2 regions of the Mesorhizobium sp. M8A.F.Ca.ET.057.01.1.1 genome follow, and region 2 is predicted to be linked to the other one. Evidence: riboswitches for the same ligand, from Rfam matches in the RefSeq annotation. Region 2 holds a riboswitch; the other holds the start of a gene.
What was found. A riboswitch is a leader RNA that binds a small molecule or an ion and turns the genes downstream of it on or off. The one in region 2 is predicted to bind S-adenosylmethionine.
Positions count from the first base shown of each region.

Region 1: it holds a riboswitch for S-adenosylmethionine, as region 2 does, so the genes downstream of both, EJ077_RS04265 (homoserine O-acetyltransferase MetX) here and EJ077_RS25995 (O-succinylhomoserine sulfhydrylase) in region 2, are expected to answer to the same signal.

Region 1 is NZ_CP034454.1:917,580-924,667, forward strand. It holds partial or broken gene EJ077_RS04245 (ABC transporter ATP-binding protein/permease) at 1-1,230, shown strand, start outside; gene EJ077_RS04250 (DUF1194 domain-containing protein) at 1,330-2,133, shown strand; gene EJ077_RS04255 (glycosyltransferase family 2 protein) at 2,198-3,121, opposite strand; gene metW (methionine biosynthesis protein MetW) at 3,449-4,063, opposite strand; gene EJ077_RS04265 (homoserine O-acetyltransferase MetX) at 4,185-5,354, opposite strand; SAM riboswitch at 5,461-5,538, opposite strand; gene hisC (histidinol-phosphate transaminase) at 5,676-6,785, shown strand; gene EJ077_RS04275 (prephenate/arogenate dehydrogenase family protein) at 6,808-7,088, shown strand, end outside.
Region 2 is NZ_CP034454.1:5,452,867-5,459,954, reverse strand. It holds gene argF (ornithine carbamoyltransferase) at 1-275, shown strand, start outside; gene EJ077_RS26010 (Hsp33 family molecular chaperone) at 388-1,419, shown strand; gene apaG (Co2+/Mg2+ efflux protein ApaG) at 1,590-1,982, opposite strand; gene EJ077_RS26000 (ceramide glucosyltransferase) at 2,203-3,354, shown strand; gene EJ077_RS25995 (O-succinylhomoserine sulfhydrylase) at 3,382-4,572, opposite strand; SAM riboswitch at 4,629-4,706, opposite strand; gene EJ077_RS25990 (2'-deoxycytidine 5'-triphosphate deaminase) at 4,848-5,942, shown strand; gene araD1 (AraD1 family protein) at 5,994-6,986, opposite strand.

The sequences.
Region 1 (7,088 bases), 2.1 Mb from region 2:
GATACCGGGCTACATGGTCTGGGCGGCGTTCCTCTATGCCGGCACCGCCTCCTGGCTGAGCTGGCTGGTCGGCCGGCCGCTCATCCGTCTCAACAGCGACCGCTATACGCGCGAAGCGGAACTGCGCTCCTCGATGGTGCGCGTCAACGAGAACGTCGATGCCATCGCGCTGTACCGGGGTGAGAATGATGCCAGGCGACGGCTCGAACTCGACCTTGGCACGGTGCTGGGTGCCATGCGGCGCATCTACACCGCGCAGATCAACCTGTCCTGGGTAACCGACACCTATGGCTGGATCACTGTCGTCGCCCCGATCCTGGTTGCCTCGCCGGTCTATTTCTCGGGCGATATCAGCTTTGGCGGGCTGATGATGGCGGTCGGCGCCTTCAACCAGGTGCATTCATCATTGCGTTGGTTCATCAACAACATCGGCAGCATTGCCGACTGGCGTGCCACGCTGATGCGTGTCGCCGACTTCCGCATCGCGCTCGATGAAACCGATGTGCTGCACGACAAGGAGAAGCGTATCTCCTTCGATGAAAATGCCAATGGCAGCCTGACGTTCGAGAAACTCCAGGTGGCCTCGCCAGAGGGTTGTACGAAGCTCTCCGACCAGCATGTCGAAATCCATCTCGGCGAGCGCGTGATGATCACCGGCGAGCCCGGCGCCGGCAAGACGCTGTTCTTCCGCGCCATTGCCGGCCTGTGGCCATGGGGAGGCGGAAAGATCGGCATGCCGGCCGGAGAAGCCCCATCTTCGTGCCTCGTGTCCCTTACTTCCCCGCCGGTACGCTGCGCGAGGTGCTTGACCATCCTTATGGTGCCGCTCCGGCAAGCGATGCCGACATTTCGGCTGTCCTTGCCGAAGTGGGCCTCGAGCGGCTGTCATCCTCGCTCGACCGGTCGGCCCGCTGGGAGCGTGAGTTGGGCGATGACGAACAGCGATCGCTCGCCTTCGCCAGGCTTGCCTTGCGGAAGCCGAAATGGGTGATCATCGATGAAGCGATGGATGCGTTCGACGGCCCGTCGCTGAGGCGTGTGCTGTCGCTCATGGATAAGCATCTGAAAGGTGCCGCGATCATCAATATCGGGCGCGGCCTGCACAACAATCAATTCTTCCCGCGGTCCCTGACGATCGTGAAGGATACCGGCGTGCCCCCGCTGAAACCCGCCCGTGTCAGGGCGGGTGCCATCGAACCGCCGCCAGTCGCCGCTCGGCGCAAGACATAGAACGGCCGGCATTCGGACTGGGCGGCCACGCCTGCCACAAGCTTTATTTCGCCGTGATCGCGAGCGAATGTCGCGATCGAAACATCGCTCGTGCTGGCCATGCTTGAGATAATGAGCCTGCTTGCCTGCCTGGCTTGCGCCGAGGCCGCTCCGGTTCCTTCGGCGCCAAATACGCTGGCTGTCGACGTCGAACTGGTGCTGGCGGTCGATATCTCGCTGTCGATGGACGAGACCGAATTCGCCCTTCAACGGGCCGGCTATGTCGAGGCGCTGCGGCACGCCGATTTCATCCAGGCGGTCCGTTCCGGCCATACTGGGCGCATTGCGCTCGCCTATTTCGAGTGGGCCGGCACGGTGCGCGATGACGCGATCATCGGCTGGCAGATCATCGACAGTGCGCAGAGCGCCAACAGCTTTGCCGACAAGCTTGCGGCCCGCCCGTTCCGGAGTTTCCGCGGTACCTCGATTTCGAGCGCGCTTGCTTTCGGCGCCGAGCTTTTCGACGGCACCAATTTCGCCGGCGAACGCAGCGTCATCGACATATCTGGCGACGGCCCCAACAATATCGGGCCGCCGGTCACTGTGACGCGCGATGCGGCCATTGCCAAGGGCATCGTCATCAACGGCCTGCCGATCCTGATCAAGCCATCACCGACCTTCAGCCATCTCGATCAGTATTATGCGCAGTGCGTGACCGGCGGACCTGGTTCCTTCGTGCTGCCGATCCATGCGGCCGCCGAATTCTCGACGGCGATCCGGCGCAAGCTGATTCTCGAAGTCAGCGGCATTCAGGACAAGAACAAAATCATGCCCGCCGAGATGGACGCGCCGATCGACTGTCTTCTAGGGGAACGGGACAGGCGGTTCCTGTCGGATCCCTATTTCCCGGAACTGGACCGATAGGCCTGGCCGTGGGTCAGGCAGGCCCCTACAACGCGCCGTACTCGCTCGCTGAGCTGTCGCCAGATCAGGCCGGTGGCATTCCAAACTTCCCGCGAACTTCGTCGTAGAGGTCGCGCCGCCAGCGGCGGCCGTAGAGATAACCGGTGATCAGTTCCGGCAATGAATAACCAAGCGCGTCGGATGAGCGGTTGGCCATGTATCCAGCAAAGGCCTGTGGTATCCGCCCCCGGAGAATATCGGCGATGATCTGCCGCGTGATCATAAAGGGTGGAACATAGGGGTAAGAGCGAGCGATGTGCGGGTGCTTACTCATCAGGATCGCATAGGCTTCGACATAGCCGTCCCGGCGGCCCGAAATCGAATTCTGGGAATTGTGCTTCGTCCAGTCGATATCTTCCGACAATTGCGCGCCGAAGCGCTGTGCGAAGCGCAGCAGAAGCTCCCGGTCCTGCATCCGGGGGATGTCGCTGTCATAGCCGCCGATGGCCAACAAAGCTTCCCGCCTCGCCGTTATCGCCGACCCGGCGATGAAGGCCGTCTGCGCAACCACAGCCCGCTCCAGCATCGGCGGATTGAGGAAAGCACTACGGTTGACGCAGGCGGTGCCACGGCCACCCTTCACCGAGACATATGAGGAGAGCAGGACTTCGAGGGCCGGATTGTCGTCGAACCATGCCAGCGTTCGTTCAAGCCGGTGCGGCAGGAAGAGATCGTCCGAATCAAGAAAAGTCACCACGGGCGCCCTCGCCAGCTCGATGCCGGCATTCCTGGCGGCATTGGCGCCGCGCCATTTCGCGCCGACATAGATCAGCCGAGGGTCGCGAATGCGCGCAAGCGCCGCTTCCGTCCCATCGGTCGAGCCATCGTCGACGACGATGTGCTCAAACCGAGTCATGCTCTGAGAAAGCACGCTTTCCACGGCGCGGAGCACCGTTTCGCGCCGGTTGTGAGTCGGTGTGATGACCGTGATGAGGGGCAAATGCTCCACGTCAGCTGTTTCCAGCGCGAAAATGCACTTTCCGATAGCTCTTTTCAGTCCTCAGGATGGTTGAATGGATCGGAGTTCCCCCTTGGATGGGCCTCATCGGGATTAAGTGCGACGCTACAAAAAACAACCTGTTATGTCACCCATTGTGCCGTCGCTCTGACGACAAGGAATGGTGAATTCCGGCGCCCAGCGCTTCAACCGCAACACTTTTGCCAACCGCTGAAATTGGCGGAGGCTCTTGGCGGTTGCGCCATGTGGTGTTGGCCGACGGCGTTGAACATCCGCACAAGCCCACGGATATCCTGGCATAGGACGCCGACGGCAGCCTTATCGCTTCAGCAAAAACACCGCCTGCTGGCCAAAGAAATTCCAGAACCACCAAGGCATCGACAGGCCGATCTTCTGGCCGTTGGCGTCGAGCGCGGTCGCTTTTTCCACCGTCGCACCAAGCTCCTCGCACAGATTGACGAAGTCGCGGATGGTGCAGAAGTGGATGTTGGGCGTGTCGTACCAGGAGTAGGGCAGATCCTTGGTCACCGGCATGCGGCCCTTGACGAACAGCGACAGGCGCACCCGCCAATGGCCGAAATTGGGGAAGGACACGATGGCCCGATTGCCGATCCGGAGCAGTTCGTCGAGCACCAGCTTCGGGTTGCGGGTGGCCTGCAGGGTCTGCGACAGGACGACGAAGTCAAAACCCTTGTCGGGATAGAATTCGAGATCCTTGTCGGCATCGCCCTGGATGACCGAGAGGCCGCGCGCCACGCATTCGTTGACGCCGCGCTGCGAAAGCTCAAGGCCGCGACCGTCGACCTGCTTGGTTTCCTGCAGCAATTCGAGCAGCGAGCCGTCGCCGGAGCCCACGTCGAGCACGCGCGATTGCGGCGGGATGAGGTTGGCGACGACCTCAAGGTCGACACGCTGGCTGCCATTGACGCTCATGGCTTCGCCTCCTGAGTGGCGCATGACGATGGTCCGAAAAGTCCGCAATTTTTCTGGGTCATGGCTTCGCCTTTCCGTCTGACGCATGACCGTGGTCCGAAAAGTCTGCGACTTTTCGGGGTCATGCGCCGAGCCCCCTGGCGCGCGCGGCGGAACCGATAAAGCCGTTGATGGCGGCAAACAGTTCCGGTTCGTCGAGCAGGAAGGCGTCGTGGCCGCGGTCGGTCTCGATCTCCACGAAGGACACCGAGGCGCCGGCGGCGTTGAGCGCATGCACGATCGAGCGGCTCTCTTCGGTCGGGAACAGCCAGTCCGACGTGAAGGACACCAGGCAGAAGCGGGTCTTCGTGCCGGCAAAGGCGTCCGCCAGCCGGCCGCCATGGTCGGCGGCAAGGTCGAAATAATCCATCGACCGTGTCATGTAGAGGTAGGAGTTGGCGTCGAAGCGGTCCACGAAGGTCATGCCCTGGTGGCGCAGATAGCTCTCGATCTGGAAATCGGCATCGAAGCCGAAGGTCAGGGCTTCGCGGTCCTGCAGGTTGCGGCCGAATTTGCGGTGCAGGGCGGCTTCCGACAGATAGGTGATGTGGGCGGCCATGCGCGCCACCGCCAACCCCTTTTCCGGGCGCTTGCCGTGCTCGAAATATTTGCCGCCATGCCAGTCCGGATCGGCCATCACGGCCTGCCGCCCGACCTCGTGGAAGGCGATGTTCTGTGACGAATGGCGCGCGCCGGTGGCGATCGGCAGTGCCGAGAATACCCGTTCGGGATAGCTCGACGCCCATTGCAGCACCTGCATGCCGCCCATCGAACCGCCCAGCACGCAGAACAGCTTCTCTATGCCGAAATGGTCGACCAGCATCTGCTGCGCACGCACCATGTCGCGGATGGTGATGACAGGAAGGTCGAGCCCATAGGGCTTTCCCGTGGCGGGGTTGGTCGAGGCCGGCCCGGTGGAACCAAGGCAGCCGCCGATGACATTGGAGCAGATGACGAAGAAACGGTTGGTGTCGATAATCTTGCCGGGGCCGATCAGCACTTCCCACCAACCTGGCTTGCCGGTCACCGGATTGGTGTTGGCGACATGCTGGTCGCCGGTCAGTGCGTGGCAGACGAGGATGGCATTGGAACGGGCATCGTTCAGAATGCCATAGGTCTGATAGGCGATCTGGAACGGCGACAGCAGCGTGCCGGCATCGAGCTTGAGCGGCTTGTCGGGTCCGAAACGCAACACCAGGCTCGACGGATTGTCGACCTCGTTGTTGGTCCTTGCTGCGCGCAGAGCGGCCATTCTTGTCTCACTTGCTGCATCATAGCAGGCGAAAAATCGCCGCCGATGCGTCCGTCCGTCCGGCCGCGGACAATAAAAAACCGGCATTGCCATTCGCAAAGCCGGTTACGTCACGCAAACGGCCCTTTAGCGAATTGTTTAACGTGGCTGCAAGCCGACCGGCCAAATCACCACGGAACTGTCACCGCACTTCTAGAACCCGCCCGCCTCGCCGTCAATGGCGGCCGCTTGCACCACTGCCGCCCCTCGACATTGCCGGCCATGGCTTGTATTTCCGCAGCGGCTTCCGGATGGAGGCATTCTCGACGGATTTTGCAAGTTATGAACCAGACACCGGATCAGGCACGTCCAACCCCACGCGCGGGCATCATGGACATAGACGCCTATGTGCCCGGCAAGAGCACGGCGCCGGCCGGTGTCGCCAAGGTCTACAAGCTGTCGTCGAACGAGAACCCGCTTGGGCCGTCGCCGAAGGCGATCGAGGCCGCGCGTGAGGTCGCCGGCAAACTCGACGTCTATCCCGACGGTACCGCCAGACGGTTGCGAGAGGCGATCGCCGAGGTGCATGGCCTCAACGCGCAGAACATCATCTGCTCCAACGGTTCCGACGAGATCCTTGGCCTGCTGGCGCAGACCTATCTCGCGCCCGGCGACGAGGCCATGTTCACCGAGCACGCCTTCATGGTCTACAAGATATACATCCAGTCGGCGGGCGCCACCCCGGTCGCGGTCAAGGAGACCGACGAGCGCGCCGACATCGATGCGATGCTGGCGGCTGTGACGCCGCGCACGAAAATCGTGTTCCTGGCCAATCCCAACAATCCGACCGGCACCTATGTGCCGTTCCAGGAGGTGCGTCGCCTGCACGCCGGACTGCCGAAAAACGTGCTGCTGGTGCTCGACGCGGCCTATGCCGAATATGTCCGCCGCAACGATTACGAAGCCGGCATCGAGTTGGCCGGCAGCGCCGAGAACGTGGTGATGACCCGCACCTTCTCCAAGATCGGCCTCGGCGGCGCGCGTATCGGCTGGATGTACGGTCCGATACACATTGTCGATGCGATCAACCGCGTGCGCGGCCCCTTCAATGTCAATGCGACGGCGATCGAGGCCGGCATCGCCGCGATCCGCGACCGCGCCCATGTCGAGCGCAGCGTGGCGCATAACGAGACCTGGCTCACCTGGCTGAGCGGCGAGATGACTGGGCTCGGACTGCGCGTGACGCCCAGCGTCGGCAATTTCCTGCTCATTCATTTTCCCGACGACCAGAGGCATTCGGCGGCTGCGGCGGATGATTATCTGAGCGCGCGCGGCTATATTCTGCGGCGCGTTTCAGGCTACGGCTTTCCCAACGCGCTGCGCATGACCGTCGGCACCGAAGAGGCCAATCGCGGCGTTGTCGCCGCGCTCACGACATTCCTGAAAAGCTAGAACGCCTGAAAAGTTACACACCATGGCATCACCGATGTTCGAAAAAATCGCGCTGGTCGGCATCGGCCTGATCGGCTCGTCGCTGGCCCGCGTCATCCGCCGCGAAGGCTTGGCTCGCCATGTCGCGATCTCGACGCGCAGTGCGGCAACGCTCAAACGAGCCGAGGAACTGGGGCTCGGCGAGTCCTACACCACCGATGCCCGGGAAGCGGTGCGTGATGCCGATCTGGTCATCGTCTCGGTGCCGGTGGGCTCATCCGGTGCGGTGGCGCAGGAGATTGCGCCGGCGCTGAAAAAAGGTGC
Region 2 (7,088 bases):
TCGACCAGGCCGACTGCGTCGTCACCGACTGTTGGGTGTCGATGGGCCAGGAACACCGTGCCCGCGGCCACAATGTCTTCTCGCCCTATCAGGTCAACGCGGCGCTGATGGCCAAGGCAAAGCCCGACGCCCTGTTCATGCATTGCCTGCCGGCCCATCGCGGCGAGGAGGTGACCGACGAGGTCATCGACGGACCGCATTCGGTGGTCTTCGACGAGGCTGAGAACCGGCTCCACGCCCAGAAGGCCGTGCTTGCCTGGTGTCTCGGTGCTTGAAGTGTCTTGGCGCCTGAAATGCCCAGGCGCTTGATCTGCGGGGGCGCGATGCCTATCTGCGCCGCATCACGCAAATCAAGCGCGTTTGGACGCATGTGCCCACCAGGGCCGCATGGCCGCGCCCTGGAGCTTTGTCATGTTGGAAAGCCATCAAGTGACTGAACATCACCCCAAACTCGGCGAGTTCGGCTACGCCGGCGACGATCACGTCGTTCCCTTCGAAGTCGGTCCGCTCGACGTGCGTGGCCGCACGGTGCAGCTCGGGCCAATGCTCGACGCCATCCTCGGCCGCCACGACTATCCCGAGCCGGTCGCCCGCCTGCTGGCGGAAGCCTGTGTGCTGACGGTGCTGCTCGGCACCTCGCTCAAGTTCGAAGGCAAGTTCATCCTGCAGACCCGCACCGACGGGCCTGTCGACATGCTGGTCGCGGACTTTTCCACGCCCTCGGCGCTGCGCGCCTATGCGCGTTTCGACGCCGACCGGCTGGAGGCACTGATTGCGGCAGGAGAGACCTCGCAGCAAACGCTGCTTGGCGGCGGCGTGCTGGCGCTGACCATCGACCAGGGCGCCCATACGCAGCGCTATCAGGGCATCGTCCAGCTTGACGGCGAAACGCTGGAAGACGCGGCGCGCACCTATTTCCGCCAGTCGGAACAGATCCCGACGGATATCAGGCTCTCGGTCGCCAAGCTGCTGACGCCCGGTATCGGCGGTGCGCGCGAGCAGTGGCGCGCCGGCGGCATACTGGCGCAGTTCCTGCCGCAATCGCCCGAGCGCATGCGCGTTCCGGACCTGCCGGGTGGCGATGGCGATCCGCGCGAGGAAGTCCACGATCCGGCCGATAATTCCTGGCAGGAACTCCTGGCCTTGCTCGGCACGATCGAGCCGACCGAGCTGATCGACCCGACCATCGGCGCCGAGCGGCTGCTCTATCGCTTGTTCCACGAGCATGGCGTGCGCGTCTTCGGCGGCGTTCCCGTCACCGACCAGTGCTCATGCTCCAGGGACAAGATCCGAGGCATCCTCGAGGGCTTCTCCGCACAGGAGATCAAGGACAGCACCGAGGATGGCGGCATCCACGTCGCCTGCGAGTTCTGCTCGACCCAGTACGACTTCGATCCAGCCGAGTTTGCGGCTCAGTAAAGCCTTTCCTTCTCCCCGTTCCACGGGGAGAAGGTGCCCGAAGGGCGGATGAGGGGCAGCGCTAACTTCGGCGAATGCCCGCGCAGTCCCCTGCATGCGAGGAAGGAACAGAATCTCAGAAGTTGATGCTGCCCCTGCGCATTTCTCCCTTAGTGACGGGGAGAAAGATGCTAATTCACCGTGCGCCTTGTCCCAGGCAGATCGAGCGAGAAGGCGGGGATGGCGATGTCGAACGTCTCGCCGCGCTTGTTGCGCATCGTGTAGCGCCCGACCATGATCCCGGACGGTGTCGAGAGCGGGCAGCCGGACGTGTATTGATAGCTGTCGCCGGGGTTGAGTTCCGGCTGGTCGCCGACAACGCCTGGCCCGCGCACTTCCTCGACCCGGCCGGCGCCATCGGTGATGTGCCAATAGCGCGACAACAACTGCACGAACTCGTCCGACTGGTTGTCGATCGTTATCTGATAGCCCCAGACATAGCGGTTCTCCGAGGGATCCGAACGGTCCTCGAGATAAAACGGCCTGACCTGCACTTCGATGTTGCGCGTCACGGCGCGGTACATGAGCGGCTCCAAAACAATCCGATGACTTTCGGCGCTCCCGGTGAGCAGGTCAACGTGCGCGTCTTGTCGCGGCTGACCTTGAACCGCAGGTGCCGGCAAAGAATGTCATTTAAGTGACACACGATAATGGTGGTGTGCGCGAACCGGGCGACTCGGCGCTCTGTCGAACTGTTGAAAACGGCCACGCTGCGGGCCGCCTTTCCGGAGTGACCAGATCTCGATGGAACTCACCTTCATAGCCGCCTCGCTTTCGACCGCACTCATCCTTTCAAACGCCGCCAGCATTTTGCTCGCCGCTTCACAGTTGAAACGGCGCACCACGATCGCCCCGCCAGCCGGCAAGTCGCAACCGGTCTCGATCGTCGTCCCGTCGCGTGGCGTCGAGCCGTTCACGCATGAGACGCTGGAACGCGCCTTCGCCCTCGACTGGCCACGCTATGAGCTGATCTTCTGCGTCGCCCATGCCGACGACCCCGTGGTGAAACTAATAAACAGGGCGATTGCCCGGTTTCCCAAGGTGCCGGCCTGGCTACTGATCGGTGACGACCGCGTCAGCGCCAACCCAAAGCTCAACAATTGCGTCAAGGGTTGGGAAGCGGCGCGCCACAACTGGGTCATCCTTGCCGATTCCAACGTCTTGATGCCGAGGGACTATGTCGAGCACATGATGGCGGCATGGCGGCCCGACACCGGCCTTGTCTGCTCGACGCCGATCGGCTCGCGGCCCGAGGGTTTCTGGGCCGATGTCGAATGCGCCTTCCTCAACACATTGCAGGCCCGCTGGCAGTATGCCGGCGAGGCGCTCGGCCTCGGCTTTGCCCAGGGCAAGAGCATGCTGTGGAACAAGCCGATGCTGGATGCCAATGGCGGCATTCGCGCGCTGGCCGCCGAGATCGCCGAAGACGCGGCCGCCACGAAGCTGGTGAAAGGCCTCGGCTTGCACGTCAATCTCGTTGCGGCGCCCTTCGAGCAGCCGCTCGGCCAGCGCACGCTTGGCGTGATCTGGTCGCGCCAGGCCCGCTGGGCGCGCCTGCGCCGCGTCACCTTCCCGCTGTTCTTCGCGCCCGAAATCCTGACCGGCGCGGCGGTGCCTCTCGCGCTTGCCCTGGTTGCTGCGGCGAGCGCGGGCGTCAGCCTCTGGGCAACCGCGATTGCCGTGTTGGCGGCCTACTACCTACCGGAGTGCGCGCTGGCCTTGTCCAAGGGCTGGTACCTCTCGCCGCGCATGGTCGCGGCCATGATGGCGCGGGACGCGATGCTCCCAACCCTCTGGGCGCGCGGCTGGCTCGGCGGCGCCGTCGACTGGCGCGGCAACGCCATGACCATCCGCACCAAGGCGGCCGAACTGGAGGAGACGCCGTCGCGCGCCTGATCGCCGCGGACGACGCTCCCAAACAGCCTATTTAGCGGCCTTCAGCGCCTGCGCGATGTCTTCCAGCAGGTCGTCCGTATCCTCCAGGCCGACCGACAGCCTGAGCGTTCCTGGCCCGATGCCGAGTTCGGTGCGCGCCTCGTCGCTCAGATTCTTGTGCGTCGTCGTCGCCGGATGGGTGATCAGGCTCTTGGCATCGCCGAGATTGTTCGAGATCAGCACGATTTCGAGGGCGTTCTGCAGGGCGAAGGCCGCCGGCTTGCCGCCCTTGACGTCGAGGCAGATCAGCGTCGAGCCGCCCGACATCTGCTTCTTGACGACGGCGGCCTGCGGATGGTCGGCGCGGCCGGGATAGATGACGCGGGCGATCTGCGGCTGCTCGGCCAGGAAGTCGGCGATCCTGCCGGCGCTTTCCGTCTGCTGGCGCACGCGCAGCGGCAGCGTCTCGAGGCCCTTCAGCAAGGTCCAGGCATTGAAGGGCGACAGGCTGGGGCCGGTGTGGCGGAAATAGTCGTGCAGGTTTTCGTCGATCCACTTCTTGTCCGACAGGATGACGCCGCCGAGGCAACGGCCCTGGCCGTCAATATGCTTGGTGGCCGAGTAGACGACGATGTGCGCACCAAGCTGCAACGGCTTCTGCTGCAGCGGCGTGGCGAAGACATTGTCGACGACAAGCCGCGCGCCGATCGAATTGGCAAGCGAGGCGACGGCTGATATGTCGACGACTTCCAGCGTCGGGTTGGTCGGGCTTTCCAGGAAGAACAGCTTGGTGTTCGGCCTGACCGCCTTTTCCCAATTGGCGATGTCGGTGCCGTCGACCAAGGTCGCCTCGATGCCATAGCGCGGCGCCAGCGTCTCGACCACCCAGCGACAGGAGCCGAACAGCGCGCGCGCTGCAACGATATGGTCGCCGGCCTTGACGCTGCATAGAAGGGCAGCCGTCACCGCCGCCATGCCCGACGCCGTGGCGCGCGCATCCTCGGCGCCTTCCAGCGCGCACATGCGCTTTTCGAACATGTCGACGGTCGGGTTGGCGTAACGCGAATAGATGAAGCCAGGCTCTTCGCCCTTGAAGCGGGCCTCGGCCGCCTGGGCGGTCTTGTAGACATAACCCTGGGTCAGGTACATCGCCTCGGCGGTTTCGCCGAATTGGGAACGCAGGGTTCCGCCATGCACGAGTGCCGTCTGAGGTTTCCAGTTGCGCTTCTTGTTGCTCATCGCTTTGTTCCAGACACAAAAAAACCGGCCGCGAAAGTCGCAACCGGTCCATACGGCCTTGCGGCCCGACGGTCCTTTAGCGACTTGTTTAACGTGGCTGCAAGCCGACCGGCCAAATCACCACGGGATAACGACCCTTTAGACCCGCGCCACGCTTGCGTCAATTGCCGGCTTCATTAAGAGGTTTGTACCAAGGCAGGTTCCGCAAAAGTGCCCAGTGGTTTTGCGGCGAGAACCTGCACCAAAAGAGACCAGTCTTGGGGCGGAGCCAGACTTTGCGGCAGACAGGCATTCTTCCCGATCAGGACATTTCGGCGCTGTTCCAGTCCGGCGCGCTGAAGTCGCCGCGCGCGCTCGATGCCGATCAGATCCAGCCGGCGAGCCTTGATCTCAGATTGGGCGAAAAGGCCTGGCGGGTGCGCGCCTCGTTCCTGCCCGGCCCCAACCACAAGGTCTCGGAAAAGCTCGATCGGCTGCAACTCCACGAGATCAATCTGACCGAAGGCGCGGTTCTCGAAACCGGCTGCGTCTATATCGTGCCGCTGCTCGAAAGTCTGGCCCTGCCGGCTGGCATTTCGGCCTCGGCCAATCCGAAGAGCTCGACCGGGCGGCTCGACATCTTCACCCGCGTCATGACCGATCGCGGCCACGAGTTCGACAAGATCGCCGCCGGCTATCACGGTCCGCTCTATCTCGAAGTCAGCCCGCGCACTTTTCCGATCGTGGTGCGCACCGGTTCGCGCCTGTCGCAGATCCGCTTCCGCACCGGCAATGCACTGCTATCGGAAGCCGAACTGCATGAACTGCACCGCGCCGAAATGCTGGTCGCCACCGATCCGCCCAACATTTCCGGCGGCGGCATCGCGTTGTCGATCGACCTCAATGGCGATAAGGATGGGCTGGTCGGCTATCGCGGCAAGCACCACACCGGCCTCGTCGATGTGGACAAGCGTGCCGCCCAGGATGTCCTCGACTTCTGGGAGCCGATCCACAAGAGCGGCGCCGGCGAACTGGTGCTCGATCCCGACGAGTTCTACATCCTGGTGAGCCAGGAGGCGGTGCATGTACCGCCGCTCTACGCCGCCGAGATGACGCCCTTCGATCCGCTGGTCGGCGAGTTCCGTGTCCACTATGCCGGCTTTTTCGATCCGGGGTTCGGCCATTCGGCGTCCGGCGGCACCGGCAGCCGGGCGGTGCTCGAGGTGCGCAGCCACGAAGTGCCGTTCATCCTCGACCATGGGCAGATCGTCGGCCGGCTGGTCTACGAGCACATGCTGAAGCGGCCGCGGGCGCTTTACGGCACCGATCTCGGCTCCAACTACCAGGCGCAAGGCCTGAAACTGTCCAAGCATTTCCGCGCGGTGCGCTAAGGTCGACGCTGCCGATCTCCCCACGAGAGGGGGATCACGCCCTCGTGGCCTTTAAAGCGCCTTCACCGCCACCTTTACCGGCTTTTCGATTTCCAGCGGGTTGCGCAGCGGCAGGCCGAAATCCCCTGCCTCGATCTCGAATACGTCGCCGGCCTCCGTATTGACGCCGTCGGCGAAGGACAGCGTCGCGGTGCCGAACATATGCACATGCACGTCGCCCGGCTGGCGGAAGGCCGAATATTTGAAGTGGTGGTGTTCGAGATTGGCGATGGTGTGCGACATGTTCGTTTCGCCCGACAGGAACGGCTTCTCCCACAATGTCTTGCCGTCGCGCAGGATGCGCGACGTGCCGCGGATGTCCGAAGGCAGGTCTCCGATGAGGATTTCCGGCCCGAAGGAGGCATTGCGCAGCTTGGAGTGGGCGAGGAAGAGATAGTTCACGCGCTCGGTCACATGGTCCGAGAATTCGTTCGACAGCGTGAAGCCGACGCGGAACGGCGCGCCGTCGTCGCCGATGACATAGATCCCGGCGACCTCGGGTTCTTCGCCGGCATCTTTGGCAAAGGCCGGCGACATCAGCGCCGCGCCAGGAGCGACCGCCATGGTGCCGTTGCCCTTGTAGAACCATTCCGGCTGTACGCCGACCTGGCCTTTGGCGGGTTTGCCGCCTTCCAGCCCCATGCGGAACATCTTCATGGAATCGGTGAGCTGCTCTTCGCCGTCGGTGCTGAGCTTCTTGTGCATGGAATCGCGCGTCGCCGCCGACCCGAGATGCGTCAGCCCCGTGCCGGTCAGGTGCAGATGCGCCGGGTCGGGGTGATTGATCGGCGACAGGAGCCGTCCCCTCTTGTAGGCGGCGTCCAGATCGACCGTCTCGCCAAGTCCCTTGCGTTCGATCAGGGCGGCCAGGCCGACACCGGTGCGGGCGGCCTCCATCGCCAGCGAATAGACGCTGCGCGCGCCATTGATGATCCGGGTCTTCCCGCCGCTGCGGGCAACGACACGGATCGTCTCGGCGTCGTCGAGAATCTGCGAGATCAGCATGATCAGTCCTCTCTCATTTTTCCTTGTCCGGCTGCCATCGGCAAAATCCTGACCGGCGCGGCGCGGAAACGCGCCACGGTTGAAACGCTTCGTCCGGATTGC